DNA from 3 places in the Streptomyces sp. NPDC037273 genome. Region 1 is predicted to be linked to each of the others. Evidence: riboswitches for the same ligand, from Rfam matches in the RefSeq annotation. Region 1 holds a riboswitch; each other region holds the start of a gene.
The links. Region 1 has a riboswitch for cyclic di-AMP ahead of ACZ7G1_RS17545 (M23 family metallopeptidase). Riboswitches for the same ligand answer to the same signal wherever they lie in the genome.

Region 1 (9,862 bases):
CTCCTGGGCCATCGCCCGCGCCCACTGGAGATACGGCGCCGGCGAGATGCACCGCTCCCTCTCGAAGCGCGCCTTCACCGAAGCGGTCCGCCGGCTCCTCCCGGTCGTCCGCGAGTCCGACCTCCGGCGCGCGGCGCCGGGCGTGCGGGCCCAGGCCGTCCTGCGGGACGGCACCCTCGTCGACGACTTCCTCTTCCGCGAGGAAGCCCGCACGGTGCACGTGCTCAACGCTCCCTCGCCCGCCGCCACCGCCTCGCTCCCGATCGGCCGCGAGGTCGCGTCACGAGCGCTGGCCCAGCTGTAGCGGGGGCCGGGGGACGGTGGCCCACCCCGGGGGCCGCCGTAGAATCGGTGGCATTGTGTCTGAGCAGATTGAGAACGGCCCGCAGGCCGCCGCCGAGCCCGCCAAGACCGCCGCCGAGCCCGCCGCCGAGCCCGCCAAGGCCGCCGCGCGGCGGGGCAGCCGGATGTTCGCTCCCGGCGAGGGGCCCATGCCCGATCCCGCCGGGGCGCACCACGAGCGGCGCATCCGCAGTTTCCAGCCGCGCCGGAGCCGGGTCACCTACGGGCAGGCCGAGGCGATGCTGAAGCGGTGGCCCGACTGGGGCCTCGACATCGACGGCAAGGGCGTCCTCGACCTCGGCGAGATGTTCGACGGGCTGCCCGTCGTCATGGAGATCGGCTTCGGCATGGGCGAGGCGACGGCGCAGATGGCCGCGGCCGACCCCGGCACCGGCATCCTCGCCGTGGACGTGCACACGCCCGGCCAGGGCAATCTGCTCGGCCTCGCCGACCGGAACGGACTGACCAACGTCCGGGTCGCCAACGGCGACGCGATCATCCTGCTCCGCGAGATGCTCGGCGACGCGAGCCTCGACGGCTGCCGGGTCTACTTCCCCGACCCGTGGCCCAAGGCCCGCCACCACAAGCGCCGGCTCATCCAGCCCGAGTTCCTCAGCCTCCTCGCGCCGCGCATGAAGCCCGGGGCCGTGCTGCACTGCGCCACGGACTGGGAGGAGTACGCCGTGCAGATGCTGGAGGTGCTCTCCGCGCACCCGGACTACGAGAACACGCAGGCCGACGGGGGCTACGCGCCCCGCCCGGACTTCCGTCCGCTCACCCGCTTCGAGGGCCAGGGCCTCGACAAGGGCCACGTCGTCCACGACCTCCTGTTCCGCCGGAAGTGACCGGGACCTCCGCCGCAAGTGACCGGGACCTCCGCCGGAAGCGACCCGGACCTCCGGCGGAAGTGACGGGGACGGCTTAACCCCGTCGCCCCGTGTCGGTGGGGGTCGTTAGGGTCGCTCACGTGTCGAACCCTGCCCCCGCCGACCTGCCCGCCGCCGGCCGGCCCCCCGAGGACACCGCGCCCGTGCCGCACCGGGACAGCGACGAGCCGGCCTTCCCGGCCGCCGCCGACCGGTCGAAGTGGCGCTACAAGCCACGCCGCGCGTTCTGGCGCAGCCGGGTGGTCCGGGCCGTCGCCGTGATCACGCTGCTCGCGCTGTGCGCCCTGGTCATCCTGGCGCTGGTCCGCGAGCAGACCGGCACCCAGGGCTTCCTCGTCGGCCTGGGCCTCGCCGTGCTTCCCGTACCGCTGCTCATGGCGGCGTTCCGCTGGCTCGACCGGGTCGAGCCGGGGCCGTGGAAGAACCTGCTGTTCGCCTTCGCCTGGGGCGCCTTCGCCGCCGCGCTGGTCGCGATCCTGGCGAACTCCTTCGCGGTCCGCTGGATAGCCACGGCCACGGCGGACCCGGACTCGGCCGACAACCTCGGGGCGACCGTCATCGCGCCGGTGGTGGAGGAGAGCGCGAAGGCCGCCGCGGTCCTGCTGCTGTTCCTCTTCCGCCGGCGGCACTTCGGCGGGCTCGTCGACGGCGTCGTCTTCGCCGGTTTCACCGCGACCGGCTTCGCCTTCACCGAGAACATCCTCTACCTGGGCAACGCCTTCGGAGAGGACCAGGAGGTCGGCCGCGCGGGCATCGGCATGGTCACCGCGGGCACCTTCTTCGTCCGGGTGGTGATGTCGCCGTTCGCGCACCCGCTGTTCACCGTGCTCACCGGCATCGGTTTCGGCTTCGCCGCGCTCGCCCCGCGCGGCAAGCGGCTGCGGAAGGTGCTGCTGCCGCTCGCCGGGCTGCTGCTCGCGATGGGCCTGCACGCCGCCTGGAACGGCTCGGCCACCTTCGGCGGCCCGTGGGCGTTCTACGCGGTGTACGGGGCGCTGATGGTCCCGGCCTTCGGCCTGCTGACCTGGCTCGCGGTGTGGAGCCGGCAGCGCGAGCTGCGCACGATATCCGGCGAGCTCCCGGCGTACGCGGCGGCCGGCTGGCTCTCCCCCGCCGAGCCGCTCGCGCTCTCCTCGATGCGGGCCCGCCAGCTGGCCCGGTCCTTCGCGGGCCGGACGTACGGCCCGGAGGCCGCGCGGGCCGTCGGCGAGTACGAGTCGTTCGCGACGACCCTGGCGTTCCTGCGGGACCGGGCCCGGCGCGGCACGGCCGGGCCCGATTTCCCGGCCCGCGAGCAGGAGCTGCTGCACCACCTGTGGCAGCGGCGCGCGGTCGCCTCGCCCTCCCTGACGTACGCGGCGCGGGCGACGGGCCGGGTGTGGGCGCCGCCGCAGTACCTGGACTACGGCGGCTACAACCCGTACCGGAGCTAGCCAGCGCCCCGAAGGAAGGGCCTCAGCGGGCCGACGCCTCCGTCAGGAGGTCGAGCTCCGACGCGGTGAGCGTCAGGTCGGCCGCCGCGATCAGGGCCGGGACCTGCTCGACCGTGCGGGCCGAGGCGATCGGCGCGGCGACGGTGGGGCGGGAGGCGAGCCAGGCGAGGGCGACGCTGGCGAGCTCGGCCTGGTGGGCCTCGGCGACGGTGTCGAGGGCGGAGAGGACGGCCCGGCCGCGCTCGGTGTCGAGGTGCTTGCCGGCGGCGCGGGCGCTGTCGACGGTGACGCCGGGGCGGTACTTGCCGGTGAGGAAGCCGGAGGCGAGGCCGTAGTAGGGGACGGCGGCGAGGCCGGCCTGTTCGGCGGTCTCCAGGAGCGGGCCTTCGTAGGTGTCGCGGGAGACCAGGTTGTAGTGCGGCTGGAGGGCCACGTACCGGGCGAGGCCCTCGGTCTCGGCGAAGTCGAGGGAGGCGCGCAGCCGCTCGGGGGAGATGTTGGAGGCGGCGACGGCGCGGACCTTGCCGTCCTTCACCAGCTGGTCGAGGGCGGTGACGATCTCCTCGACGGGGACGGTCTCGTCGTCGAAGTGCGTGTAGTACAGGTCGATGTGGTCGGTGCCGAGGCGGCGCAGCGACTCCTCGGCGGCGGCCTTGATGGTGGTGGCGGAGAGCCCCTTGAAGTGGGGGTGGGCGCCGACCTTGGTGGCGACGACGATGTCGTCGCGGTTGCCGCGGGAGGCGAGCCAGCGGCCGATGACCGTCTCGGACTCGCCGCCCTCGTTGCCCTCGGCCCAGGCGGAGTAGACGTCGGCGGAGTCGACGAAGTTGCCGCCCGCCGCGGCGTAGGCGTCGAGGACGGCGAAGGACTGGGCCTCGTCGGCGGTCCAGCCGAAGACGTTGCCGCCGAGGGCGAGCGGGAAGACGTGCAGGTCGGAACTGCCCAGCGGGCGCAGAGAGGTCATGGGGGGATCAACCGCTCGCGCCGCCGGGCCTATTCCGTCCGGGCTCCGGGAGGCGGGGCGCCCGGAGCGGGTGACGGGGTCAGAGCGACAGGCCCTTGGAGCGGAGCCAGGCCGCCGGGTCGATGCCGTCGCCGCCGGAGGTGTGGACCTCCATGTGGAGGTGGGCGCCGGTGACGTTGCCGGTGGCGCCGACGCGGCCGATGGTCTCGCCGGTGCCGACGGTCTGGCCTGCGGAGACCGTCATGGAGGAGAGGTGGCAGTACCAGACCTCGGTGCCGTCGGCGAGCTCCAGGACGATCCGGTAGCCGTAGGAGCCGGACCAGCCCGCGGACTTGACGGTGGCGCCGTGGACGGCCTTGAGCGGGGTGCCGGTGGGCGCGGCGAAGTCGAGGCCGGTGTGGTAGCCGGAGGACCACATCGAGCCGGACTGCATGTAGGTGGCGGTGAGGCTGTACGAGGAGAGGGGCAGCGAGTAGCTCGCGGCGAGCTTGGCGAGGCGCTCGGCCTCCGCCTTGGCCGCGGCTTCCGCTTCCGCCTTGGCCTTCGCTTCGGCCTCGGCCTTCGCCTTGGCGTCGGCGGCCGCCTTCTCCGCCGCCGCTTCCTTGGCCTTGGCCTCGGCGGCGGCCTTCTCGGCGGCGAGCTTCTCCGCGGCGGCCTTCTCGGCGGCGTCGGCGGAGGCCTGCTGCGACTCGGCCTGCTGGAGGATGCGGGCGCGCAGGGCCTCGCCCGCGTCGGCGGCGCCGGACGCGGTCCTGGTGGCGCTGTCGGCCTGCTCGTCGGCGCCGGTGGTGTAGGTGGCGGCGGTGAGCGGGTTGGGGTTGGCGCGGGCCGCGCTGACGGGCGCGCTGTCCTCGCCGGGGAGGAGGTCGCCGACGCCGGGGAGGTCGTGGGGGTCCGGGAGGTCCAGGTCGGGGAGCGATATCGCGACCGGGGGCTTCTCCTGCGCGGTGGCGAGGCCGCCCGCGCCGACGGCGGCGATCACGCCGACGCCGAGGACGGTGGAGGAACGGGCGAAGTTGGAGCGCTGCTTGACGACCCGGTGGCGGCCGCCGGAGCGGCTCTGCGCGCGGAGGGAGTCCTCGGTGGGATTCCACTCGGTGTCCGGGGCGGCGGGACCCGCACCACCACCGAAGGCATCGAAGGGGGCTTCGGGTGCGGGAGTGTTGGACGCCACGGAGGCGCGCTCCTTTCCTTCCTTCTCGCCTACCGGGTTAGCTGACGGGTTCGGAGCAGGAAGGTCTCCTACGGGCTCGACCGCACGGGTGCGTGGTCCGCACGGGTGCGAAGGGGCCCGATTCACCCCAAGTGGTGGTTCCCCGGTTCCTTTTCAGGATTCGGCGCGTGCGCACGGTGCCGCCTCTTGCGACGGGTGTGACGACCGCGCTGCGTTATCGAACGTTAATAGACAGGGGGTCCCGATTCCAAGCCGTTCCGCTTGATCGTTCATTGAATTGGGAGGTAATCGCCCGAGTTGACCCCCGTTCAGAACGGGATAAGGGAAACCTCGCGATCTGACGTTATGTCAATTGTTATCGCAGTGACACCCCTCGACTACACCTGGTGACCGGACCCGCCGGGCGGCACCACCGGCATCGTCCTGCGCCGCTCCGGCTGCCCCGCCGCCGGCCTGCTCACCGCGAGCAGCGCCATGTCGTCCGTCGACCCGCCGCCGGTGTGGAGCCGTACGTCGTCCACGAGCGCGTCGAGGAGTTCCTCGGGTCCCGGGAAGATCCGGCCGGCCAGTCGCTCGGCCGGATCGTAGAAGACGCCTTCGGCGTTCCGCGCCTCCGAGAGGCCGTCGGTGTAGAAGAGCAGGGTCGCGCCCGGCGGATAGGGCCGCGCCTCGGCCCGGTCAGGCCAGGCCGCGAGATCCCCCATGCCGAGCGGCAGCGCGGGCTCGGCCGGGTCCAGCAGGTCCAGGTGCCCGTCCGCGTACAGCAGCAGCGGCGGCGGGTGCCCGCGGTTCACCACCCGTACGAAACCGCTGAAGGTGCCGCTGCCGTCGGCGCGCGGAAGCTCGGCGAGGACGGCGGTGGTGAACCCCTCGAAGGCGTCGAGCCCGTGCCGCCGGGTGCCCTCCCTGGCCAGCGCCCGTTCGAGGCGCTCGGCCACGCCCTCCAGGGTCCGTTCCTGTTCGGCCGCCTCGCGGAAGGCCCCGATGACGACGGCAACGGCCTCCACCGCGTCCATCCCCTTGCCCCGTACGTCCCCGACGACGAGCCGCACCCCGTGCGGGGTGTCCTGGACGGCGAACAGGTCGCCGCCGATGAACGCGTCCGCCTGCGCCGCCTCGTACCGCGCCGCGCACTGGAGCCCGCCGATCCGCTCGGCGGGCATCGGGAGGACCGCCTTCTGCGCGGTCTCCGCGATGACCCGCGCCGAGGCGAGCCGTTCGCCGCTGCGGCGCACCACCCGGTTGATGAGGAGGGCGAGCGCGGAGACCGTGAGGACGGTCAGGGTCTCGGTGAGCGCCGGGATCTCGTCGGCGGTGCCGTTGTAGACGTGCAGCCCGATGGAGGCGAGGACGGCGGCGATCCCGGTGAGCAGGGTGGTGAGCGTCGAGAAGAAGGGCGCGGCGATCAGCGGGGCGGCGGAGAAGAGCGGCGCCGCCGTGTACGCGGGCGGGGTCGACACGTCGAAGAAGACCCCGCCCACGATGACCAGCGGGGGCAGCGCGCGGATGAACCGCCGCGCGCCGCCGTACGCCGGACGGCCCTCGTCACGCCGCCGCCCGCCGCCCGCCACTCCTTGGGGGTGCCCCACCTGTGCTCTCCTGCCCGGTCCGACCGGCCGCGGTCCGCACCGCGCCCTCCCAGCGTGGCCGCCGCCGCACCGGCGGGCGACTCCCACGGGGCCGAGTGGCGTAGCCCGGAAGGTCAGGCGCTTCCTGGGGGGCTCTCCTCCGCCAGCCGTCCGCCCCTGGACAGCAGGGCCATCGCCGCCGCGCAGACCAGACCGACGGCGCACAGGGCGAGCCAGGGTGCCGCCGACCAGCCGGTGACGTCGAGCAGCGCGCCCGTCCCGAGGTTCCCGAGGGTGATGCCGATCCCGCACACGGTGTTGTAGAGCCCGTAGTGGGTGGCGACCCAGCGGCCCCGGGAGAGGGCGACGACGGTGTCCATCTCGTAGGGGTAGAGCACCGCGTTCGCGACGGCGAGGACCGCCGCGCAGAGCAACAGCCCGGCCGCGCCCCGGCCCAGCGCCGCCGGTGCCAGGAACGCGCCGCCCATGAGGGCGAGCCCGAGGACGAGGCAGCGCTCCCGGGTGAGGCGCCGCCGGCACCAGGCCGTGATCCGCAGCTGCCCGGCGAGCGCCACGAGCGCGGAGACGACGAACAGCGCCGTGGTGAGCGCCGTGCCGTCGGCCGCGAGCGGCAGCGCCAGGTAGACCTGGAAGGACAGGACGTACGAGCCGGTCATGGCGAGCGAGAAGAACCAGAAGGTCCGGTGGGACAGCACCGTGCGGAACTGCCCCCGCTCCCCCGCCCCCTTCGGCTCGCGCACGGCCCGTACGGGAAGGTGCCGGAGCTGTACGAGGGTCAGGCCGGCGAACAGGACCGCCGCGACCAGGCACGTCAGCCGGAACGACACCCCGGTCAGGGCCACCCCGACGAGCGGCCCGAGCAGGATGCCCGCCTGGTAGTACACGTTGAAGAGCGCGAAGGCCTCGACCCGCCGCTCCTCCCCCGCCTCGGCCGCGAGGCAGGCCCGTACGGCGGGGTTGAACAGCGCCCCCGCGAGCCCGGTCGCCAGCGAGGCGGCGATCAGCATCGGCAGCGACTGGGCGAAGGCGAGCGCCCCGAAGCCCACCGTCCGCAGCGCGCAGCCGGCCACGATGAGCGGCTTGAAGCCGAGCCGGTCGGCGAGCGCCCCGCCGACGAGGAACATGCCCTGCTGGGACAGGTTCCTGGCGCCGAGGACGAGCCCGACCGCCCAGGCCGCCATGCCGAGCCCGTCCGCGAGGTGCGCGGCCAGGTACGGCATCAGCATGTAGAAGCCGAGGTTGATGGTGAGCTGGTTGAGGAAGAGGAGCCGTACGGCGGGCTCGAAGGTACGGCTCTGCCGCCAGACGCCGCCCTTGGCGGGCGCGGTCGCCGTCGTCACCGGGCACGCTCCAGGACCCGGCGGGTCCAGCCGCTGACCGTGTCGGCGGAGACGTACGCGGCGGGGTCCTCCCGTACGGGACCGTCGAGCAGCCCGTGCGCCGCGCAGAACTCGTCGTTGAAGACGGTGTCGAAGTACCGCTGCGGCCCGTCAGGGAAGACGGCCGCGATCCGGGTGCCGCGCGGCCGCGTGCGGGCCAGCCAGCCGGCGACCAGGGCGACCGCGCCCACGCTCCAGCCGCCGGTCGCGAAGTGGCGCGAGGCCAGCCGCCGGGCCGTCCGGACCGCCTCCGCCGGGCCCACCCAGTGCACCTCGTCGAAGGCCCCGTGGTCGACGTTCCCCGGATGGATGGAGGAGCCGAGGCCGCGCATCAGCCGCTCCCCGGCCGGCAGGCCGAAGACGGTGGAGTTCACCGAGTCCACGCCCACCAGTTCCAGGGCGGGGCTGCCGGTCGCGCGCAGCGCCCGGGAGATGCCGGCCGAGTGGCCGCCGGTGCCGACCGCGCAGACGAGGACGTCGATCCGGTCGAGCTGCGCGGACAGTTCGGCGGCGAGCCCCGCATAGGCGGCGGGGTTGTCGGGGTTCCCGTACTGGTCGGGCCACCAGGCCCCGTCGAGGCTCAGCAGCAGTTCGGCGACCCGGTCCATCCGGGCCTGCTGCCAGCCGCCCCGCGGGCTCGGCTCGGTCACCACGTGCACCCGGGCGCCGTGGGCGACGAGCATCCGCTCGACGATCGGTTCGAGGCCCGGGTCGGTGACGACGTGCACGGGGTGGCCGTGGAGGACGCCCGCGAGGGCGAGGCCGAGGCCGAGGGTCCCGGAGGTCGACTCGACGATCGGGGCGCCGGGCCGCAGTGCACCCCGGCGGCGGGCCTGCTCGACCATGTAGAGGGCGGCGCGGTCCTTGATGCCGCCGAAGTTGAAGCCTTCGAGCTTGGCCCAGTAGCCGTCGTCCGTCCACAGGACGGGGGTGTTGCCGACGGTCTGCCCCTCGACGGGCAGCATCAGTGGTGCGGTCATGGTGTACGTCCTTGGAGTGGGTACGCGAAAGGGAACCTGGTCACGCGAGTGCGGGACCCGGTTCAGTTCCGGTCCACCCCGAGGGCGATGAGCAGCCGGCCCGGCCGGGGGCCTGGGCCCGCCCGGTCCCGGACGCAGAGCGCGCGCGGGTCGGTGCGGAGGTCCGCTTCGTACGGCAGGACCGCGGCGGCGCCGGCGTCGGGCGCGGCGGGCTGGGAGGCCGCGGCCTGCGCGGGGAGATGGGCGTCGAAGGTCCAGGCGTCCCCCGACCGCTCGCAGCCGTGCGGAAGCGCGGGGGCGGAGAGGGTGGCGGTGCCCGGGGTGGGCAGCTGGTGGCCCTGGGAGCCGTGGCAGACGCTGACGAGCAGGGCGAGGAGCGCGAGCAGCACGAGCACGGCGGGCGCCCGCCGGCTCACTTCGCTCACATCGCGCGCACGCTCGTCACTCATGGTGCGCGTGAGACTACGGTGGGGTGCGGGGCCCCGGCAAAGAGGCGGGCACGCTTTTGGCCACCGTTTACTTCCGACAGTCCCGTCAGAGGTGCCGCTCCGCGTAGACCTCCATCGCGTCCCGGACGAGGATCGCGGTGCCCTCGCCGTGCCGGTCGTAGTGGGCGGTGAAGCGCGGGTCGTCGACGTACATCCGGCCGAGCCCGATCACGTACTCCTTGGTGGGGGCCGTGGTGGCGGACAGCCAGGTGACCTGGCGCCGGGTGATGGCCTGCACCTCGTCGCTGCCGGCGGCCAGTCCGTCGCGCGCGGCCTGTCCGAAGTCACGGGCGATGGCGGCCTGTTCGTCCAGGAAGGCCTTCTTCTGCCCGGCGTCGAGCGAGCGCCACCAGCGGTCGCCCCGCTGATAGGCCTCGCCGCCCCAGCGTTCGGTGACCTCCTGCTCGTACGCCGTGTGGTCGAAGCCGTCGAACACTTCCTCGGCCATGAGTTCTTCTCCCTTCTCGGTCTTGTGGAGGGTGGTCCGCACCGACGCGATCTGGCGTCCGATGCGCTCGCGTTCCTGTTCCAGGAGGGCGAGGTGGGTGCGCAGGGCGGCGGAGGTGTCCCGCTGGCCCGCGAGGACCTCGGCGATGGCGGGCAGCGAGAGCCCCAGCTCGCGCAGC
Region 2 (9,862 bases), on a different contig from region 1:
CGGCGCGGTTCGACTCGAGGTTCGGGGCGAAGCCGCCCTCGTCGCCGAGGCCGGTGGAGAGGCCCTTGCGCTTCAGCACGCCCTTGAGCGTGTGGTAGATCTCGGCGCCCCAGCGAAGGGCCTCGGAGAAGGACTCCGCGCCGATCGGGGCGATCATGAACTCCTGGATGTCGACGTTGGAGTCGGCGTGCGACCCACCGTTGAGGATGTTCATCATCGGAACGGGCAGCAGGTGCGCGTTCGGGCCGCCGAGGTAGCGGAACAGCGGGAGGTCGGAGGCCTCGGAGGCGGCGTGCGCGACGGCGAGGGAGACACCGAGGATGGCGTTCGCGCCGAGCGAGCCCTTGTTCTCGGTGGCGTCCAGGTCGAACATGGCCTGGTCGATCAGGCGCTGCTCGGTGGCGTCGTAGCCGACGAGCTCCGGGCCGATCTGCTCGATGACGGCGAGGACGGCCTTCTCGACACCCTTGCCGAGGTAGCGGTTCGGGTCACCGTCGCGGAGCTCGATGGCCTCGAAGGCACCGGTGGAGGCGCCGGACGGAACAGCAGCACGGCCGGTGCTGCCGTCGTCGAGGCCGACCTCGACCTCGACCGTGGGGTTGCCTCGGGAGTCCAGGATTTCCCGGGCTACGACGACGTCGATGGACGGCACGAGCATCTCCTTCTGGGATGTGACGCTGGATGTGACGCAAGGTCGATGCAGGTCGCTTGGGCCTTGCGACAAGAGCCTAACCGCCCCGGAGGCTCCAGCCGGCCGGGCGCCCGCACCCTGGGACGAAAAAGGACCCAAGGGCATGCATCTCGGGACGAAGGACCCCAGATCTACTGGACGGTAACCGTCGGAGGCCCCTCTTATAGGACTCTTCTACGCCCCTGCGCGACGGAACCCGGGCCCTCACACGACGGAACCCCGGTCCGGCGCGCACGGGGGAAGGAGCACGCCGGACCGGGGTGGTCACCGCGGGAGGGTCGTCAGGCTCACTTGAGGTGGAGCTGCTGACCCACGTAGATGAGGTCGGCGTCGGCGACGACGTCCTTGTTCAGGTCGTAGAGCTTCTGCCAGCCGCCCTGGACGCCGTGCGCCTGGGCGATGGTGCCGAGCGTGTCGCCGGCCTTGACGCGGTACTCGCCGTCACCCTTCTTGACCGACTTGCCGGTCGGGGTGGTGACGGTCTTCTGCGCCGTGGACTTCTTGGCGGAGGTGGCCTTCTTGACGCCGGTGGCCTTCTTGGGGGCCTGGCGCTGCTCGCTGCGCGTGGTCGGCTCGGTGGCCGTGCGCTTCGGGGCCTGGGTACTGGTGCCGCCGGTGTACTTGGCACCGGAGAGGCCCACGCCACAGCTCGGCCACGCGCCCTTGCCCTGGCCCGCGAGGACCTTCTCGGCGATGGTGATCTGCTGGGACTTCGACGCCAGGTTGGCGGTCGGGGCGTAGGCGGTGCCGCCGTACGCGGCCCAGGTGGAGGCCGAGAACTGCAGGCCGCCGTAGTAGCCGTTGCCGGTGTTGATGGACCAGTTGCCGCCGGACTCGCACTGGGCGACGCGGTCCCACTCGGAGGCCGTGGCGGCCGACGCGGTGCCCGCGGTCATCAGCGGGGCGGCGACGGCGACACCGGTGACGCCGACGAGCGTGGCGACCTGGGTGGCCTTGGAGGGACGACGGTGTTTGCCCTTGCCGGAAAACAGCATGGAGATTCTCCTCACCGACGCCTGTGAGGTGAGCTGTCGGGTTCGGGCCGGAAAGTTGCCCGGCCGCGTGTCCTTGCACGCGGCTTCACCCCAAGCCGATCGTCGGCCGTCTGTCTCAACGGCCGGGACCGGCACTTACCTTGGGTCCCCCACTCCTGCCTTCGGCGCTTGCGCGACGACTGTTCCCATCGGCCGACGGCAGGATTCGGCGTTTCGGTCGACGGGGCCCGCGGTGGCGAGCGGTACGACCATAGGCACAAGCCCGCCGGAAGCTCAAAGAGGCGTATTGCGGAAAAATCGCCCCTACTTGCCGTCCGGCGGGGGGTGTTTGCGCAGGTGAGAGGTGACGGAGCCAAAGGTTACGGACAGGACACGCCAGTTGAGGCGAAGAGACCCATGTCTCACTTGCCCAGATCCGGACATACGGCCCCGAACTACCCCTCGCGCGAAGCCGGATCCACCGTCAGCTCAAGGCTCTGACCAGGCACGATCAGGTCCGGATCGGCGCCCACCGTCTGCCGGTTGGCGTCATAGAGGGCCGTCCAGCCTCCGGGGAGTTCGTTCGACTGCGCGATGCCCGAAAGGCTGTCACCGGGCTGCACGGTGTACGCGCCCGATGCGCCCTGACTGTCCGTTGTGCCCGAATTCTTCGCGCCGTCAGCCGAGGGCTGCGACTCGACGCTTTCGGCCACCTTGTCGCTGGAGGAGGCATGTCGACCCGATTCGGCCGAAGCGCCCGACTTGCCGCTTCCCTCCGGTGCGGCCTCGCCCCGGTGCTTGCCGGTGCCGGGTGTGGCCGACGACACGTCACCTTCCTCCGTAGCGGAGGAATCGGGCGTACCGGGCGTAACCGACCCGTCCGGGGTGCCGGGGGCCGTCGGCGTGCCCGGGGTGACCGAGGTGTCCGGGGTGACCGGCGCGGAGGGCGTGAGGGGGGCGGAGGGGGTCGGGGCGACGGTGGCCCTCTTCTCCGCGCCGAGCGTGCGGCCTGACGCCTCGGAGGCCGACGGCAGGCCGTCGGTGCGGTTCGACTCGGCGACCGGGCCCGTGGGGGCGGCGGGGACGGCGGTCGGGCCCGGGTCCACGCCGGTGCTCCTGCCGTCGTTCGTCAGGCCGGCGATCGGGGCGCAGGTGGCCCACTCCTGGCTGCCCTTGGCAAGGGCCTTCTCGGCCACCGCGATCTGCTGGGCCCGGCTGGCCAGGTCGGGGCTCGGCGCGTACGCCAGACCGCCGTGGCGCTCCCAGCTGTCCTGGGTGAACTGGAGGCCGCCGTACATGCCGTTGCCGAAGTTGGCACTCCACTGGCCACCGGACTCGCACTCGGCGACCCGGTCCCAGGTGGAGGCGTCGGCGGCGGAGGCGGACCCGGTGGCGAGCAGCGGCAGCGCCATGGCCGATCCGGTCACCCCGGCGGCGACGACGAGGGCGGGGGCCTGACGGGGGCGACGGTGTCGTCCGTTCCCGGAACGCATAGCAGCGCCTTTCGCGTGACGGCTGAGACTGCCGGGAAACGTAGCGGTATTCGAACGCTCGTCACAAGTCGATGGACCCGCGATCACGTGAAGATCACAGTTCTGACGGGCAGTCAGTTCACTGTGGGGGTACGGAAGGGGAGAATTCCACCGGAAGCGTGCGCAATCCCCGCATGATGAGCCCGCCGCGCCACCGCAGTTCGTCCGGATCGACGCCAAGTCGCAGATCCGGCAGACGCGTCAGCAGCGTCGCGAGCGCCGTCTGACCCTCAAGCCGCGCGAGCGGCGCACCCAGGCAGTAGTGGATGCCGTGCCCGTACCCCAGGTGCTGGTTGTCGCGCCGGGACAGGTCGAGCACGTCCGGCCCGCCGAACCGCTCCGGGTCCCGGTTCGCGGCGGCGAGCACCACCAGCACCGGGTCGCCCGCCGGAATCTCCTGCCCGCCGATGGTCAGCGCCCGGGTCGCGTACCGCCAGGTCGCCATCTCCACCGGCCCGTCGAACCGCAGCAGTTCCTCGACGCCGGTCTCCAGGAGCCCCGTCTCCCCCGCCGCGACCGAGGCCTGGAGCGCCTCGCGCTGCCCGGGGTGCCGCAGCAGCTGGTAGACCCCGTTGCCGATGAGGTTCACGGTCGTCTCGAAACCGGCGAAGAGAATGATGAAGGCCATCGCGGCGGCCTCGTTCTCGGTGAGGTGCTCGCCGTGGTCGGAGGCCTTGATGAGCCCCGAGATGAGGTCCTCGCCGGGCTCCTCGCGCTTGCGGTGGATCAGCTCCGCGAGATAGCCGCGCATCTTCTTCACCGACCGCGCCACCCCGCCGCGCGGCCCGCCGCCGTGCCGGATCATCATCCCGGCCCAGTCCCGGAAGTCGTCCTGGTCCTCCGGCGGCACACCGAGCAGGTCGCAGATCGCGTAGATCGGCAGCGGGAACGCGAACTCGTGGATGAGGTCGGCGCTCCCCTTCTCCGCGAAGGAGTCGATGAGCCGGTCGGTCAGCTCCTGGACGCGCGGCGCGAACTCGGCGACCCGGCGCGGCGTGAACGCCTTCGACACGAGCCGCCGCAGCCGGGTGTGGTCCGGCGGGTCGATGTTGAGCAGGTGGGTCATCAGCTCGGCCTTGCGCTCGCCCGGGATGCCCGTCTTCCCCTTCGCGTGCGGGGACTCGTCGTGGTGCGCCGGGTTCTTCGAAAGACGCTGGTCGGCCAGCGCCTGCCGGGCGTCGGCGTACCGGGTCACCAGCCAGGCCTCGACCCCGCTGGGCAGCGTCGTCCGGTGCACGGGCGCGTGCTCCCGCAGCCAGGCGTAGGCGGGATACGGATCGCTCGCGAACTCCCAGGTGAAGAGCTCGGGGGCGGGGGCGGGGCCGGGGGTCGTACTCACGCCACGACCGTACAGGGCGACCCCCGCGCGTCACGTTCGTGGAGAACCTGTGATCAAGGGGTACAGGTCGTGCCCTAGATTCTTGTCAGTGGACCCCCAGCTGCTCAGAGCTACCTTCGCCGTCGTCGAGAGACGCGCCGAACAAGCCGTCACCTTCTTCTACTCGCACCTGTTCTGGAACAACCCGGGTGTGCGCGAGCTGTTCCCCCAGGACATGCTCCCGCAGCGGGACCGGCTCTTCGCCGCGCTCACCCATGTGGTGACCCACCTGGAGGACCCCGCCCTCGGCCCCTACCTGGGGCAGCTGGGCCGCGACCACCGCAAGTTCCTCGCCTCCCCCGCGCTCTACGCCGCCGTCGGCGAGAGCCTCATCGCCGCCTTCACCCACGCCGCCGGCTCCGCCTGGACGGTGGAGGCCGAGAAGGCCTGGACCGAGGCGTACGGCCTGGTCTCCGAGCTGATGCTGGCCGGCGCCGACGAGTCGGCCGAGGCGGGCGAGCCGTCCTGGTGGGACGCGGACGTCGTCCGCCACGAGCGGTACGGAGACGACCTGGCCGTCCTCACCCTCCGCCCCCGCTGCCCCCTGCCGTACCTCCCCGGCCAGTACGTCAGCGTCAGCTCCCTGCGCGTCCCCCGCGTCTGGCGCACCTACTCGCTGGCCAACGCGCCCCGCCCCGACGGCACCGTCGAAATCCACGTCAGCCGCATCCCCGGCGGCGCCATGAGCACGGCCCTCGTCGAGGAGACCGGCCCCGGCGAGGTCCTGCGCCTCAGCGCCCCCGGCGGCGCCCTCACCGCCCACACCGCACCGGGCGGACTCCGCACCTATATATGCGCCGGTACGGGCTGGGCGCCGGTGAAGGCCCTCCTGGAGGAGGCCGCCACCGCCGAGCCTGCCCTCGAAGGCCGGCTGTTCGTCGTCGCCCGCGCCAAGGAGTACCTCTACGCGCGCGTGGAGGCCGAGAACCTGAAGGAACGCCTTCCCGGACTGAACGTCACCTACATCACCGCCGCGCCCCGCCAGCGCCGCGACCAGGCGACCGAGCGGCTGCTCCAGGCCCTGCGGGCCTGCGTCCAGTGGCCGGCCCACGACGTCTACCTCGCCGGCCCGCCCGCCTTCGTCAACGAGGTCACCGAGGTCCTGGAGGAGGTCGGCGCCGACCCGGCCCGCACCCACCACGACACCCTGCCGCTCGTGGGCCGCTTCACCACCCGCCCCAACACCGCGGCCGAACGCCTCCTCGGCCCCCCCGAGGTCCTCTGGCACAACCCCCAGGCCCGCGCCCCCCGCGACCACTGACCGCCGCCGGGTCCACCCCGCACGCGGCCGCGGTCAGCTCCCCGCACGCGGCCCGCGTTCAGTCCCCCGCACGCGCGCGCGTGCGCGCCCGCCACACCGCGTACCGCGCCAGCTCCGCCGCGCACCCCAGCGCGATCACCCCGAGGACGACCCGCGCCCACGGCCACGTGCCGTCGCTCAGCGCCTCCCACCCGAAGAACAGCATCATGAACGCCGTCACCCCCGGCGCCTCGGCGAACTTCGGCTTCCGCTGCCGCTTGGGCCCGCCCGAGGCGGCCTCACGCGGGACGGCGGTCCCGTCCGGGGTCCGCTCGCTCAGGGCCGGGTCGCCCGCGTCCGGGTGCGTGCTCACAGGCCCTCCGCCGTTCGGATCGCGTCGCGGTAGGCGCGGGCGGCGGCCCGCAGGGCGGCTTCGGGGTCGGTGCCGGAGGCCTCGGCCCGGGCCGCGAGGGCGAGCAGTTCGTAGCCGACGCCCTCACCGGCGGGCAGGCCCACGTCGAGGCCGGCGGTCCGCACCCGCCCGGCGAGCTTCGCGGCGAGCGCGAGGCCGGGCTGGCCGAGGGGGACGCCGTCGGTGACGGACTCGCGCTGCTTCTCGATCGCCTTGGTGCGCAGCCAGTGCGCCTTGACGTCCTCGGGGGTCTCGGCGGTCTCGTCGCCGAAGACGTGCGGGTGCCGGTGGATCAGCTTCTCGACGAGCGTGGCGGCCACGTCGTCGACGGAGAACGGCTCCTCGGGGTCCTCCTCGGCGATCCGGGCGTGGAAGACGACCTGGAGGAGGACGTCCCCGAGCTCCTCGCGCAGGGCGACCCGGTCGCCCTCCTCGATCGCCTCGACGAGTTCGTACGCCTCTTCGATGCCGTACTTGGCGAGCCCCTTGTGGGTCTGCTGCGAGGACCACGGGCAGACCCGCCGGATGCGGTCCATGATCTGCACGAGGTCCAGGAGCCGGGCGCCGGGCAGGTCGTACGAGCCGGGCAGCAGCTCCAGGTCGGGCATCGCGTAGCGGCCGGAGCCGGCGAGCCGGGCGAGGCCGTCGGTCAGCGCGCGGTCGCCCTCGCCGGAGGGCAGCAGCAGGACCGTACGGCCTCCGGCGCAGGCCGCCACGAGCTCCTCGGCGGTCGGCCGGAGGTGCTCGACGGCGACGCCGGCCTCCCGCAGATAGGGCAGCTGGGGGTGGTCCTCGTCGGGGCAGAGCACCCGGTCGGCACCGTGCAGCGCCTGCCAGGCGGGCCAGGAAAGGATTCCGGGCGCCACCCGGTGGCTTGCGGTCAGCAGGACGATGCGGCCGGGGCTCTCAGAAGTCACCCCTCGAACCTACCCGGACCCGCCCCGCGCCTTCCACGGAGCCCGGGTCCCGGACGGACAGGGCCCTAGGCGGCCGGGTCGCGGTTGATCTGGCGGATCCAGGGCGTGGTGGCGGCGGTGAGGCCGCCGCGCTCGGAGTCCCAGGCGCCGTAGCGCGGGTTCACGTCGATGGCGAGGGCCTTGGAGGCGGCGGAGTAGACGTCGGTCCGCTTCTTCTGGCCTTCGGCGCTGTCGGTGAAGCCGAGCTTCTCGGCGATCTTGAGCATGAGGACCTCGTGGCGGACGAAGTCGTCGATCTGGTCGGGCGCCACGCCCCGCTGCTGGAGCAGGATGGCCTCGAAGCGTTCGTCGCCGCCGTTCTCGCGGGTGTAGGCGGTGCGGGTCTGCTGGATCTCGGCGCGGGTCGCGGTGACGCCGTTGTCCGCGGCGACCTTCTCGACGATCCGGTCGATGATCATGGCGTTGAGTTTCCGCCGGCCGAGGTCACCGGTGGCCTTGAGCAGTTCGGCGGACTGCTCGGAGGAGGCCTGCGCGGCGCGCACGTCCTTCACCTGCGCCTGGAGGCTGGAGACCTCGATGCGTTCGCCGCCGACGACGGCCGCGGCTCCTGGGTGGGCGTCACTGCCGCAGGCGGTGAGGAGTGGGGCCGCGGCGAGGAGCGCGGCGGAGAGGGTGAGCGCAGTGCGGCGGTGCAAAGGAGCCTCCCGGGCTGGTCGTGCGTCACGTTGAACGACCTTGCGGTGATCGATGGTAGGGAGTCGCCGGGGCCGGAGCCACTACTTCGGTGCGACTGTTTCCCACAACGACTCACCCGTCACCCGGGTGTCGGCCGCCTCGGGGCCGGCGCTGGTCTCCTTCAGCAGGTAGTGCGGTCTCCGCTTCACCTCGTAGTAGATGCGGCCGACGTACTCGCCGATGAGCCCGACCATGACCATCTGGACGCCGGCGAGGGCGGTGACGGCGACGAGCAGGGTGACGTAGCCGGGCGTGGTCACGCCGTTGACCAGGGCGTCGCCGACGATCCAGGCCGCGTAGCCGAGGGCGAGGACGACGAGGAGCAGCCCGAGGTGGACGGCGGCCCGCAGGGGCTTGTTGTTGAAGGAGAGCAGGCCGTCGAGGCCGTAGTTGAGGAGCTTGCCGAAGGTCCACTTGGAGCGGCCCTGCTCGCGGACCGCGTTCTCGTACGAGAAGGTCGTGGTCCGGAAACCGACCCAGGAGAACAGCCCCTTGGAGAAGCGGTTGTACTCGCCGAGGCCGAGGACCGCGTCGACGGTACGGCGGGAGAGCAGCCGGAAGTCGCCGACACCGTCCACCAGCTCGACGTCGACGAGCCGGTTGATCGCCCAGTAGTAGACGCGGGCGGTCAGGGTCCGGGTGACGCGGTCCCCGTCCCGGGTCCGGCGGGCGACGACCTGGTCGTACCCCTCCGTGTGCAGCGCGACCATGCGGTGCACGAGCTCCGGCGGGTGCTGGAGGTCGGCGTCCATGATCACGACGGCGTCGCCGCCGGCGTGCCGGAGGCCGGCCAGCATCGCCGCCTCCTTGCCGAAGTTGCGGCTGAAGGAGACGTAACGGACCCGGAGCGGGTCGTCCGCGGCAAGCTCCCTGAGGAGCGCGAGGGTCCCGTCCCGGCTTCCGTCATCCACATACACGATCTCGAACTCGCCCTCCAGCTTGGCGAGTTCGACGGTCACATGGTCATGGAAGCGGGCGAGGACGTCCTCCTCGTTGAAGCACGGGACGACGATCGAGAGCAGCACACGGACCACGACAACGGAGCACGATGACCCGGCCGGTCCGCGCGCGTGACCGTCAGACGACCATCGCGTGAACTGGCCCTCCGAGACCGGTTCCACCGCCCGGGACGCTGACATATTCGACCCGTCATGCCGAACACCAAGCGCTCCTGCCTGCTCGCCGCCCTCCTGTCCGCCGTCGCCGTCTGTGCCGGGGACGCGGTGGCCCGGGTGTTTCCCTTCGGCCCGCGCCACCGGGCCGTGAACGACCTCGCCAACCAGTTCGTGCCGTTCCACGCGCACCTGTGGGACCTGTTGCGCGGCCGGGCGGACGGCGGCCTGCTGCTCGACTGGCAGGGCGGCTGGGGCACGTCGTTCCTGCCCGACTACGGCACGTATCTGTCGAGCCCGCTCGCGCCGCTCGTCGCGGTCTTCCCGCGCGGCGACATCGAGTACGCGGTGTACGGGCTGACCGTCCTGAAGACGGCGCTGGCCGCGGCCGCGATGACGTTCCTGCTGCGCCGCGTCGGCCCGGCCGGCGTCTGGTGGTGGGCGGCCGTCCTCGGCGCCTCGTACGCGCTGTGCGGCTGGTCGCTCGCGGAGGGCACGTACAACCCCATGTGGCTGGACGGCCTGATCGCCTTTCCGCTGCTGTGCCTGGTCGGCGAGTGGGTACGGGAGGGGGCGCGGCCGCTCCTCGGGCCCCTGGTGGTGGCGGTCTGCTGGCTCGCCAACTTCTACACGGCGTACATGGCGACCCTCGGCGCCGCCCTCGTCCTCGTCGTCCGGCTCGCCGCGACCGGGTCCCTCCGCGTGCGGACCCTGGGCCGCGCCGCGCTCACCACCGGTCTCGGCGTCGGTCTCGCCGCGCCCGTCCTCGTCCCGGTCTTCCTCGGCTCCCGGCACGCCTACCCGGGCGTGGTCCGCGACTTCGCCCCGGCCGCCGGCACCGACGCGCTGGCCCGGCTGCTCCCGGTGACGT
Region 3 (9,862 bases), on a different contig from region 1:
ATGCGGGCGGTCGATCACGGGGCCCGATTCATCGAAATCAAGCTTTTAGGGCAGCACGAATATCGCGACTGAATGCCTGTCCTTTTTATACGGCGGCCACGTTAATTCCGGGCACTCGCCGTGTTGACTGCATGTTGCGAAACCCTCACACGGCCCCGCTCCGGCTTTTTGAGCCGGTGCAGCGACAATGAGCGTTCCGCGTGCAGGACCGTCAGCGCCCTGGCCCGTTCGGCGTCGCCGCGCGCCACCGCGTCCACGATGGCGCCGTGCTCGGCCCAGGCCTCCACCGGCTGGGCGGGCTGGTCCACGGCGTACATCCAGGCGATCTTGTGCCGCAGCTGGGTGAGCAGCGCCGTCAGCGGCGGGCTGCCCGAGGCCTGCGCGAGCGTCTCGTGGAACCAGCCGCCGAGCGAGCGCAGATCCTCGCCCTGGCCGCGCCTGGCCCGCTCCTGCCCCAGCCTGACCAGGCCGCGCAGCACCTTGAGGTGGGCGTCGGTGCGCCGCTGCGCGGCCCGCGCGGCGCCCAGGGGTTCCAGCAGCGACCGCATGTCGAGGAGGTCGGCGGCCTCCTGCTCGGTGGGCTCGGCGACGTGCGCGCCCGCGTGCCGGCGGGTGACGACGAAGCCCTCGGACTCCAGGGTGCGCAGGGCTTCGCGGACCGGGACGCGGGAGACCCCGTACCGGCGTGCGAGCTGTTCCTCGGTCAGCCGGCCGCCCCGCTCGTAGACGCCGTTGACGATGTCGTCCCGGATCGCCGTGCATACCGAATGCGCGGGAATGCGCATGTCCGACCTCCGCCTTGGTCCGCGCGAGACAATTCGAGCGGCGCCTGTTCTGCGCCTGATCATCGACTCTATTGCAGCACGCCGGGATTTCCGATGCCCCGGGGGAATCCATGGCGGTATTCGACCGTGTGACGGCCGACGAAAAGCCCCGGCTCAGTACGAGCCGGGGCTTTTGCGACGCGGTGCGGAACCGGGCCGGACGGGGTCAGAGGTTGACGCCGCGGGCGCGGAGGTAGGCGATCGGGTTGATGTCGGAGCCGTACTCGGCGGTCGTGCGCGCCTCGAAGTGGAGGTGCGGACCGGTGGAGTTGCCGGTCGAGCCGGAGATGCCGATCTGCTGGCCGGGCTCGACGGTCTGGCCGACGTGGACGCCGATGGAGGAGAGGTGCCCGTACTGGGTGTACGTGCCGTCGTTCATCCGGATCACGATGTTGTTGCCGTACGCGCCGCCCCAGCCGGCCTCGACGACGGTGCCGGAGCCGACGGAGACGACCCGGCTGCCGTAGGCGGCGTGGAAGTCGACGCCGGAGTGGCTGCCGGAGGACCAGAGCGAGCCGCCGGTCTTGTAGCCGGTGGAGACGTACGAGCCGGCGACGGGGAGCTGGAAGGAAGCCAGACGGCGACGCTCGGCCTCGCGGGCGGCGCGCTCGCGCTCCTGGCGGATCTCCTTGGCGCGGGCCTCGGCCTTGCGCTTCGCCTCGGCCTTGGCCTTCGCGAGGGCGACGGCCTCGACGGCCTCCTGCTCCTGGGCGGCGGCCTGGGCGTTGATCCGGTCCACGAGGGAGGTCTCGGTGATCACCTGGGTGAGGCCGGTGTCCTCGGCGGAGCGGTTGTCCGTGTCGGCGGCGAGCGCCGGGGAGGCGAGGGTTCCGATGACCCCGGTGGTGGCGAGGGTCGCGACGCCGGCGATGCCCACGCTGCGGCGCGCCATCCGGCTCGGACCACGATGCTTCCCGGTGGCACGGGTGAACGCCATGTAGTGGCTGATCCTTTCCTTCCTTCTCGCCTACCGGGTTAGCTGACGGGTTCGGAGCAGGAAGGTCTCCTACGGACCCCTCCGTGCGGCACGAAGGCGTCCGATTCACCCCAGGGACTGATGTGGGTCCCCGGCTCCCCAGGCTCGCGCCTGACGGGGACTCGGCGATGACTGTCCGATGCCGCGGATGCGGCGGGTGCAACTGGCGAACAGCCGCACCGACGCTATGCGGATCGTCTTTCAATCACCAACCAGACACGCTTTTTGTAAGACATGCCACAGGGCAAATGATCATTCTTCTCATCAATACGGACATACGGGAGGACCCCGGCGAATCTGCTGCCGGGGCCCTCCCGTTGTCACGCCGGAGCCGGAATCAGCCCGTCACGACGGTCACTTCACCGATGCCGAGCGCCCGCACCGGCTCCGCGATCTGCGCCGCGTCGCCGACGAGCACGGTCACCAGCCGGTCCACCGGGAAGGCGCTGACCACGGCGGCGGTCGCCTCGACGGTGCCGGTCTCGGCCAGGCGCGCGTACAACTGGGCCTGGAAATCGTCCGGGAGGTGCTGCTCGACCTGGTCGGCGAGCGTCCCGGCGACGGAGGCCGCCGTCTCGTACTTGAGCGGTGCCACCCCCACCAGGTTCTGCACGGCCGTCTCGCGCTCCGCGTCCGTGAGGCCTTCGGCGGCGAGGGTGCGCAGCACCTTCCACAGGTCGTCGAGTGCCGGACCGGTGTTGGGTGTGTCGATGGAGCCGCTGATGGCCAGCATCGAGGCGCCGTTCCCCTCGGCGTCCGAGCGGAGCACCTGACCGAAGGCCCGCACGCCGTACGTGTAGCCCTTCTCCTCGCGCAGGACCCGGTCCAGACGCGAGGTCAGGGTGCCGCCCAGGCAGTACGTGCCGAGGACCTGGGCCGGCCAGACGCGGTCGTGCCGGTCCGGGCCGACCCGGCCGATGAGCAGCTGGGTCTGGACGGCGCCCGGGCGGTCCACGATGACGACCCGTCCGGTGTCGTCGGCGGTGATCGGCGGCATCGGGAGCGGCTCGGCCGGCTCGCCCGTCCAGGCGCCCAGCGTCTCCGCCAGGACCTTGTCGAGGTCCACGCCGGTCAGGTCGCCGACCACCACGGCCGTGGCCGTGGCCGGCCGGACGTGCGCCTCGTAGAAGGCGCGGACGGCCGCGGCGTCGATCGCCGCGACGGTCTCCTCGGTGCCCTGGCGCGGCCGGGACATCCGGGACTCGGCGGGGAACAGCTCCTTGGAGAGCTGCTTCGCGGCGCGGCGGCCCGGGTTGGCCGTCTCGTGCGGGATCTCGTCGAGCCGGTTGCGCACCAGGCGCTCGACCTCGGTCTCCAGGAACGCCGGAGCGATCAGGGCCTCGGAGAGCAGCCCGAGCGCCTTCGGCAGCCGGGAGACGGGGACCTCGAGGGAGACCCGCACGCCCGGGTGGTCGGCGTGCGCGTCGAGCGTGGCACCGCAGCGCTCGAGCTCGGCCGCGAACTCCTCGGCGCTGCGCCGGTCCGTACCCTCCGAGAGCGCGCGGGCCATGATGGTGGCGACGCCGTCGAGACCGGCGGGCTCCGCGTCCAGCGGGGCGGGCAGGAAGATCTCCACGGCCACCACCTGCTGACCGGGGCGGTGACTGGTCAGCAGCGTCAGGCCGTTGTCCAGCTTCCCGCGGTCCGGGGCCGGGAAGGCCCAGGGCCTGGCGACGCCCGGCGCCGGCTGCGGGTGGAAGTCCATGCTCGTCAAAGACACGGCAGCGTCGGTCACTGGTCCGCTCCCTCTTCCTCGTCATCGCCGTCGTCTTCGCCCTGCTCGGCCGCCAGCGGCTCGTAGACCAGCACCGCGCGGTTGTCGGGGCGCAGCTTGGCCTTCGCGACCGCCTGCACCTCCTCGGCGGTGACGTCCAGGACCCGGTCGACGGCGGTGAGGGCGAGCTGCGGGTCGCCGAACAGCACGGCGAACCGGCACAGTTCGTCGGCGCGGCCCGCGACGGTGCCGAGCCGGTCGAGCCACTCGCGCTCCAACTGGGCCTGCGCGCGCTCCATCTCCTCGGGCGTGGGGCCCTCGGCGGCGAAGCGGGCGAGCTCCTCGTCGACGGCGGCCTCGATCTCGGGGACCTCGACGCCACCGGAGGTCTTCACGTCCAGCCAGCCCAGCGAGGGCGCGCCGGCGAGCCGCAGCAGGCCGAAGCCGGCGGCGACGGCCGTGCGGTCGCGGCGGACCAGCCGGTTGTGCAGCCGGGAGGACTCGCCGCCACCGAGCACCGTCAGGGCCAGGTCGGCGGCGTCGCACTCGCGCGTGCCGTCGTGCGGCAGCCGGTAGGCGGCCATCAGCGCGCGGGCCGGGACCTCCTCCTCGACGACCTCGCGCAGCTGCTCCCCGATGACCTCGGGCAGCGAGCCGTCACGCGGCGGCCGCTTGCCGTCGTGCTGCGGGATGGAACCGAAGTACTTCTCGATCCACGCCAGGGTCTGCGCCGGGTCGATGTCGCCGACGACCGACAGCACCGCGTTGTTCGGCGCGTAGTACGTGCGGAAGAAGTTCCGCGCGTCCTCCAGCGTCGCCGCGTCCAGGTCGGCCATCGAACCGATCGGCGTGTGGTGGTAGGGGTGGCCCTCCGGGTACGCGAGGGCGGTGAGCTTCTCGAAGGCGGTGCCGTACGGCACGTTGTCGTAGCGCTGGCGGCGCTCGTTCTTGACGACGTCCCGCTGGTTCTCCATGGACTCGTCGTCCAGGGCCGCGAGCAGCGAGCCCATGCGGTCGGCCTCCAGCCAGAGCGCGAGCTCCAGCTGGTGCGTGGGCATGGTCTCGAAGTAGTTGGTGCGCTCGAAGCTCGTCGTGCCGTTGAGCGAGCCGCCGGCGCCCTGCACCAGCTCGAAGTGGCCGTTCCCGTGGACCTGCTTCGAGCCCTGGAACATCAGGTGCTCGAAGAGGTGGGCGAGGCCCGTGCGCCCCTCGACCTCGTGGCGCGAACCGACGTCGTACCAGAGGCAGACCGCGGCGACCGGGGTCAGGTGGTCCTCCGAGAGCACCACGCGCAGGCCGTTCGCCAACCGGTGCTCGGTCGCTGTCAGGCCGCCGGAGCCGGCCTCGGCCGTGGCCGTGTGACCCATGGGCATGTACGTCCCTTCGATCGCGATGTGAAAAAGTCCTGCCACTGTATGCAAGCGCGCCGACACCTCGCGAAGTTCCCGCCGGGTCCCGATGTCCCTCTTCCGGGTCGAGGTCGGCGTTGTCGGTGGCACGGTCCACAATGGTCCGCGTCAGATCAACCTTGTTGGTGAAGGAGCCGCAGCCGCGATGGCCCGCCGCAGCACGAAGACACCGCCGCCGGACGACGCGTTCGAGGAGCGAATCCTCGACATCGACGTCGTCGACGAGATGCAGGGCTCCTTCCTCGAGTACGCGTACTCGGTGATCTACTCGCGCGCGCTCCCCGACGCCCGCGACGGCATGAAGCCCGTCCAGCGCCGCATCGTCTACCAGATGGGCGAGATGGGCCTCCGCCCCGACCGGGGGTTCGTCAAGTGCGCCCGCGTCGTCGGCGAGGTGATGGGCAAGCTGCACCCGCACGGCGACGCGTCGATCTACGACGCCATGGTCCGCATGGCACAGCCCTTCTCCATGCGGCTGCCCCTCGTCGACGGCCACGGCAACTTCGGCTCCCTGGGCAACGACGACCCGCCGGCCGCCATGCGGTACACCGAGTCGCGGATGGCCCCGGCCGCCCTGCTCATGACCGAGTCCATCGACGAGGACACGGTCGACTTCTCGCCCAACTACGACGGCCAGGAGCAGGAGCCGGTCGCGCTCCCCGCCGCGTACCCGAACCTGCTGGTGAACGGCGCCTCGGGCATCGCGGTCGGCATGGCGACCAACATGCCGCCGCACAACCTCGGCGAGGTGATCGCGGCCGCCCGGCACCTGATCCGGCACCCGAGCGCCGACCTCGAGACGCTCATGCGGTTCGTCCCCGGCCCCGACCTGCCCACCGGCGGCCGGATCGTCGGCCTCTCCGGCATCAAGGACGCCTACGAGTCGGGCCGCGGCTCCTTCAAGATCCGCGCCACCGCCACCGTGGAGACGGTGACCGCCCGCCGCAAGGGCATCATCGTCACCGAGCTGCCGTTCACGGTCGGCCCCGAGAAGGTCATCTCCAAGATCAAGGACCTGGTCGGCTCCAAGAAGCTCCAGGGCATCGCCGACGTCAAGGACCTCACCGACCGCAGCCACGGCCTGCGGCTCGTCATCGAGATCAAGAACGGCTTCGTGCCCGAGGCGGTCCTCGAACAGCTCTACAAGCTGACGCCGATGGAGGAGTCCTTCGGCATCAACAACGTGGCGCTGGTCGACGGACAGCCCCTCACCCTCGGCCTCAAGGAGCTCCTCGAGGTCTACCTCGACCACCGCTTCGAGGTCGTCCGCCGCCGCTCCGAGTTCCGCCGCACCAAGAAGCGCGACCGGCTCCACCTCGTCCTCGGCCTGCTCATCGCCCTGCTCGACATCGACGAGGTCATCCGCCTCATCCGCGAGAGCGAGAACTCCGCACAGGCCAAGGAGCGCCTGATGGAGCGCTTCTCGCTGAGCGAGGTCCAGACGCAGTACATCCTGGACACCCCGCTGCGCCGCCTCACCAAGTTCGACCGCCTGGAGCTGGAGACCGAGCGCGACCGGCTCAACGGCGAGATCGACGAACTGACCGGCATCCTCGAATCGGACGCGGAGCTGCGCAAGCTCGTCTCCGCGGAGCTGGCCGCCGTCGCCAAGAAGTTCGCCACCGACCGGCGGACCGTCCTGCTCGAATCCGCCGGCGCGCCCGTCGCCGCCGTCTCCCTCGAGGTCGCCGACGACCCCTGCCGGGTCCTGCTCTCATCCACCGGCCTCCTCGCCCGTACGGCGACGGCCGAGCTGCCCCCGGTCGACCCGGAGGCCGCGCGCGTCAAGCACGACGTCGTCGTCTCCGCAGTGGCCGCCACCCAGCGCGGTGACGTCGGAGCGGTGACCTCGGCCGGCCGGCTGCTCCGCGTCGCGGTGATCGACCTGCCGCAGCTCCCCGACACGGCGAGCGCCCCGAACCTGGCGGGCGGCGCGCCGCTCTCCGAGTTCCTCACCCTGGAGGCCGACGAGACGGTGGTCTGCCTGACCACCCTCGACGAGTCCTCGCCGGGCCTCGCCCTCGGCACGGTCCAGGGCGTGGTGAAGCGCGTGGTCCCGGACTACCCGGCGAACAAGGACGAGCTGGAGGTCATCACCCTCAAGGACGGTGACCGGATCGTCGGCGCGACCGAACTGCGCACCGGCGAGGAGGACCTGGTCTTCATCACCTCCGACGCCCAGCTGCTCCGCTACCAGGCCTCGCAGGTAAGGCCCCAGGGCCGCCCGGCGGGCGGCATGGCGGGCATCAAGCTGACCCCGGGCGCCGAGGTGCTCTCGTTCACGGCGGTCGATCCGGCGGCGGAGGCCGTCGTCTTCACCGTCGCGGGCTCCACGGGCACCCTCGACTCGGCGGGTACGTCGGCGAAGCTGACCCCCTTCGACCAGTACCCCCGCAAGGGCCGCGCCACCGGCGGCGTCCGCTGCCAGCGCTTCCTCAAGGGCGAGGACATCCTGACCTTCGCCTGGGCCGGCGCCACCCCGGCCCGCGCCGCGCAGAAGAACGGCGCCCCGGTGCCGCTGCCGGAGCCCGACCCCCGCCGCGACGGCTCCGGCACCCCGCTGCCCCAGCCAGTCGACGTGGTGGCCGGCCCGGCGAGCTGACCGGACGGGATCTTCCTGAGGAGCCGGACGGGGCCAGGGGGTGTCTTGCTGATTGGCAAGACACCCCCTACGCCTCGTCCGGCTCCTCCTCCGTCTGCGGGACGTACCGCAGGACGCCCCACATGGCGTGTTCGTCGGGGGCGTCCTGCGGGCCGTTCAGCTCGCAGGAGGCGAGTTCCTTGCGCAGGCCCGCGGCGTCGATGCCGGAGCCGATCAGGACGAGCTGGGTGAGCCGCTCCTCGCCCTCGGGCCACGGCTCGGGGTAGAAGCGCAGGAAGCGGCCGACCGCGTGCACCGTGTAGCGGTTGACCGGGTCGGCGGCGCCGAAGTCGACGAAGCCCTTGATCCGGTAGAGACCCTCGGGCCGGGCGTCCAGGAACGCCATGAGCCGGCGCGGGTCAAGCGGGGTCGCTGCCGCGAGCGAGACGGTCTCGTACGCGGCGTGCGGGTGGGCGTGCGGGTCGTCCTCGCCGTACAGGATGTCCTCGATGGACATCTGCCCCTCGATCTCCCCCTCGGGGACCACCCGGTCGAAGAGCAGCTCCGGGTCGACCCGCCCGTGCCGGGCGTCGACCACCACGGCCTTGCCCGCGAGGCCGCGCACCGTGTCGTGGACGGACCGCAGCTCCTCCTCGGTGACCCGGTCGGCCTTGTTCACCACGACGAGGTCGGCGATCGGCAGGTGCCGGTCGGTCTCGGGGTGCCGCTCCCGGGTGGCGGAGAACTCGGCCGCGTCGACGACCTGGACGAGCCCGCCGTAGACGATCCGCTCGTTCTCGCTGGCGAGCACCATCCGGACCAGTTCCTGCGGCTCCGCGAGGCCGCTCGCCTCGATGACGATCACGTCGAGCCGCGACGAGGGCCGGGCCAGGACCTCCAGGTACTCGTCGAGCTCGCTCGCGTCCACGGCGCAGCAGAGGCACCCGTTGCCCAGCGAGACGGTGGAGCCGACCTGCCCGGCGACGGTCATCGCGTCGATGCCGATGTCCCCGAAGTCGTTGACCATGACGCCGATACGGGTGCCCCGGGCGCTGCGCAGCACATGGTTCAGGAGCGTGGTCTTCCCGGCCCCGAGAAACCCGGCGAGTACGACGACGGGGATCTGCTGCGTGGTCAAGGGACGTGCCTCCGGTCTTTCTCCGTACCCCACGGCCGTGGGAAAACCCCAGGATAGGCAGCACGGGCCCGCGGGCCACGGCGCCGGCATCCGATCCCGGCCTCCCGTTTCCGGCCGCGGGGCGTGCCCGGCCCCGCGTCGCCCTTGCCGCCATTTCCGGTCGCGGGGCGTGTCGCCGTACCGTTTCCGCCATGAGCCCCGCACAGACCAGCCCCGCGCGCCCACCGGCGCGCCGCCGGCGGTTCGGCTGGCCGCAGCGGGTGTTCTCGCAGGTCCTGCTGATGCAGCTGGCCATCGCGACCGGTGTGACGATCCTCGCCACGGGGCTCTTCCTGGCTCCGCTCAGCGCGCAGCTGGACGACCAGGCCATGCGACAGGCCCTGGCCATCGCCGACACCACCGCGTCGCCGCGGCTCGCCGCCGACCTCACCGGAACGCGGCCGTCCGCGCGGGGCCCGGTGCAGACGGAGGCCGAGCGGATCCGCGCCGCGACCGGCGCCGAGTACGTCGTGGTCATGGACACCCGCGGCATCCGCTGGTCGCACACCGACCCCGCCCAGATCGGCAGGCTCGTCTCCACCGACCCGAGCAGCGTCCTCGCCGGGCACGAGGTGATGGAGATCGACAACGGCACCCTCGGCCGCTCGGCGCGCGGCAAGGTGCCGCTGCGGAACGCGGACGGCCGGATCGTCGGCGCCGTGTCCGTGGGCATCGAGTACGACAGCGTCCGGGACCGGCTCCTCGCGGCCATTCCCGGCCTCCTCGCCTACGCGGGCGGCGCCCTGGCCGCCGGGGCGCTCGCCGCCTACCTGATCTCCCGGCGCCTCCAGCGGCAGACCCACGACCTGGCCTTCTCCGACATCTCCGCGCTGCTCGCCGAACGCGAGGCCATGCTGCACGGCATCCGCGAAGGCGTCGTCGCCCTGGACCGCAACGGCTCCGTACGCCTGATGAACGACGAGGCGCAGCGGCTCCTCGGCCTCGGCCCCGACGCGGCGGGCCGGCCGCTCGACGAGGTCCTCGGCACCGGCCGTACGGCGGACGTCCTCGCGGGCCGGGTCACCGGCGACGACCTGGTCACCGTCCGGGGACACCGGGTGCTGATCGCCAACCGGATGCCCACGGACGACGGCGGCGCCGTGGCGACCCTGCGCGACCGCACCGAACTGGAGCACCTCGGCCGCGAGCTGGACTCGACGCGCGGCCTGATCGACGCCCTG

Region 2: another riboswitch for cyclic di-AMP. It lies ahead of ACZ7G1_RS23080 (transglycosylase family protein); the one in region 1 lies ahead of ACZ7G1_RS17545 (M23 family metallopeptidase).
Region 3: another riboswitch for cyclic di-AMP. It lies ahead of ACZ7G1_RS37190 (M23 family metallopeptidase); the one in region 1 lies ahead of ACZ7G1_RS17545 (M23 family metallopeptidase).

What each region holds. Positions count from the first base shown of each region.
Region 1 is NZ_JBVJVO010000006.1:18,136-27,997, forward strand. It holds gene lhgO (L-2-hydroxyglutarate oxidase) at 1-304, shown strand, start outside; gene trmB (tRNA (guanosine(46)-N7)-methyltransferase TrmB) at 360-1,187, shown strand; gene ACZ7G1_RS17535 (PrsW family intramembrane metalloprotease) at 1,310-2,662, shown strand; gene ACZ7G1_RS17540 (aldo/keto reductase) at 2,685-3,626, opposite strand; gene ACZ7G1_RS17545 (M23 family metallopeptidase) at 3,706-4,800, opposite strand; cyclic di-AMP (ydaO/yuaA leader) riboswitch at 4,812-4,976, opposite strand; gene ACZ7G1_RS17550 (PP2C family protein-serine/threonine phosphatase) at 5,178-6,389, opposite strand; gene ACZ7G1_RS17555 (MFS transporter) at 6,503-7,729, opposite strand; gene ACZ7G1_RS17560 (PLP-dependent cysteine synthase family protein) at 7,726-8,748, opposite strand; gene ACZ7G1_RS17565 (hypothetical protein) at 8,811-9,197, opposite strand; gene ACZ7G1_RS17570 (MerR family transcriptional regulator) at 9,283-9,862, opposite strand, start outside.
Region 2 is NZ_JBVJVO010000008.1:314,197-324,058, reverse strand. It holds gene eno (phosphopyruvate hydratase) at 1-658, opposite strand, end outside; gene ACZ7G1_RS23080 (transglycosylase family protein) at 979-1,686, opposite strand; cyclic di-AMP (ydaO/yuaA leader) riboswitch at 1,690-1,863, opposite strand; gene ACZ7G1_RS23075 (transglycosylase family protein) at 2,121-3,158, opposite strand; gene ACZ7G1_RS23070 (cytochrome P450 family protein) at 3,277-4,536, opposite strand; gene ACZ7G1_RS23065 (globin domain-containing protein) at 4,625-5,836, shown strand; gene ACZ7G1_RS23060 (hypothetical protein) at 5,895-6,188, opposite strand; gene ACZ7G1_RS23055 (nucleoside triphosphate pyrophosphohydrolase) at 6,185-7,144, opposite strand; gene ACZ7G1_RS23050 (SurA N-terminal domain-containing protein) at 7,210-7,839, opposite strand; gene ACZ7G1_RS23045 (glycosyltransferase family 2 protein) at 7,921-8,904, opposite strand; gene ACZ7G1_RS23040 (YfhO family protein) at 9,031-9,862, shown strand, end outside.
Region 3 is NZ_JBVJVO010000025.1:44,521-54,382, forward strand. It holds gene ACZ7G1_RS37185 (GntR family transcriptional regulator) at 102-785, opposite strand; gene ACZ7G1_RS37190 (M23 family metallopeptidase) at 991-1,761, opposite strand; cyclic di-AMP (ydaO/yuaA leader) riboswitch at 1,774-1,938, opposite strand; gene ACZ7G1_RS37195 (M16 family metallopeptidase) at 2,138-3,535, opposite strand; gene ACZ7G1_RS37200 (M16 family metallopeptidase) at 3,532-4,881, opposite strand; gene ACZ7G1_RS37205 (DNA gyrase/topoisomerase IV subunit A) at 5,069-7,525, shown strand; gene ACZ7G1_RS37210 (CobW family GTP-binding protein) at 7,593-8,642, opposite strand; gene ACZ7G1_RS37215 (sensor histidine kinase) at 8,834-9,862, shown strand, end outside.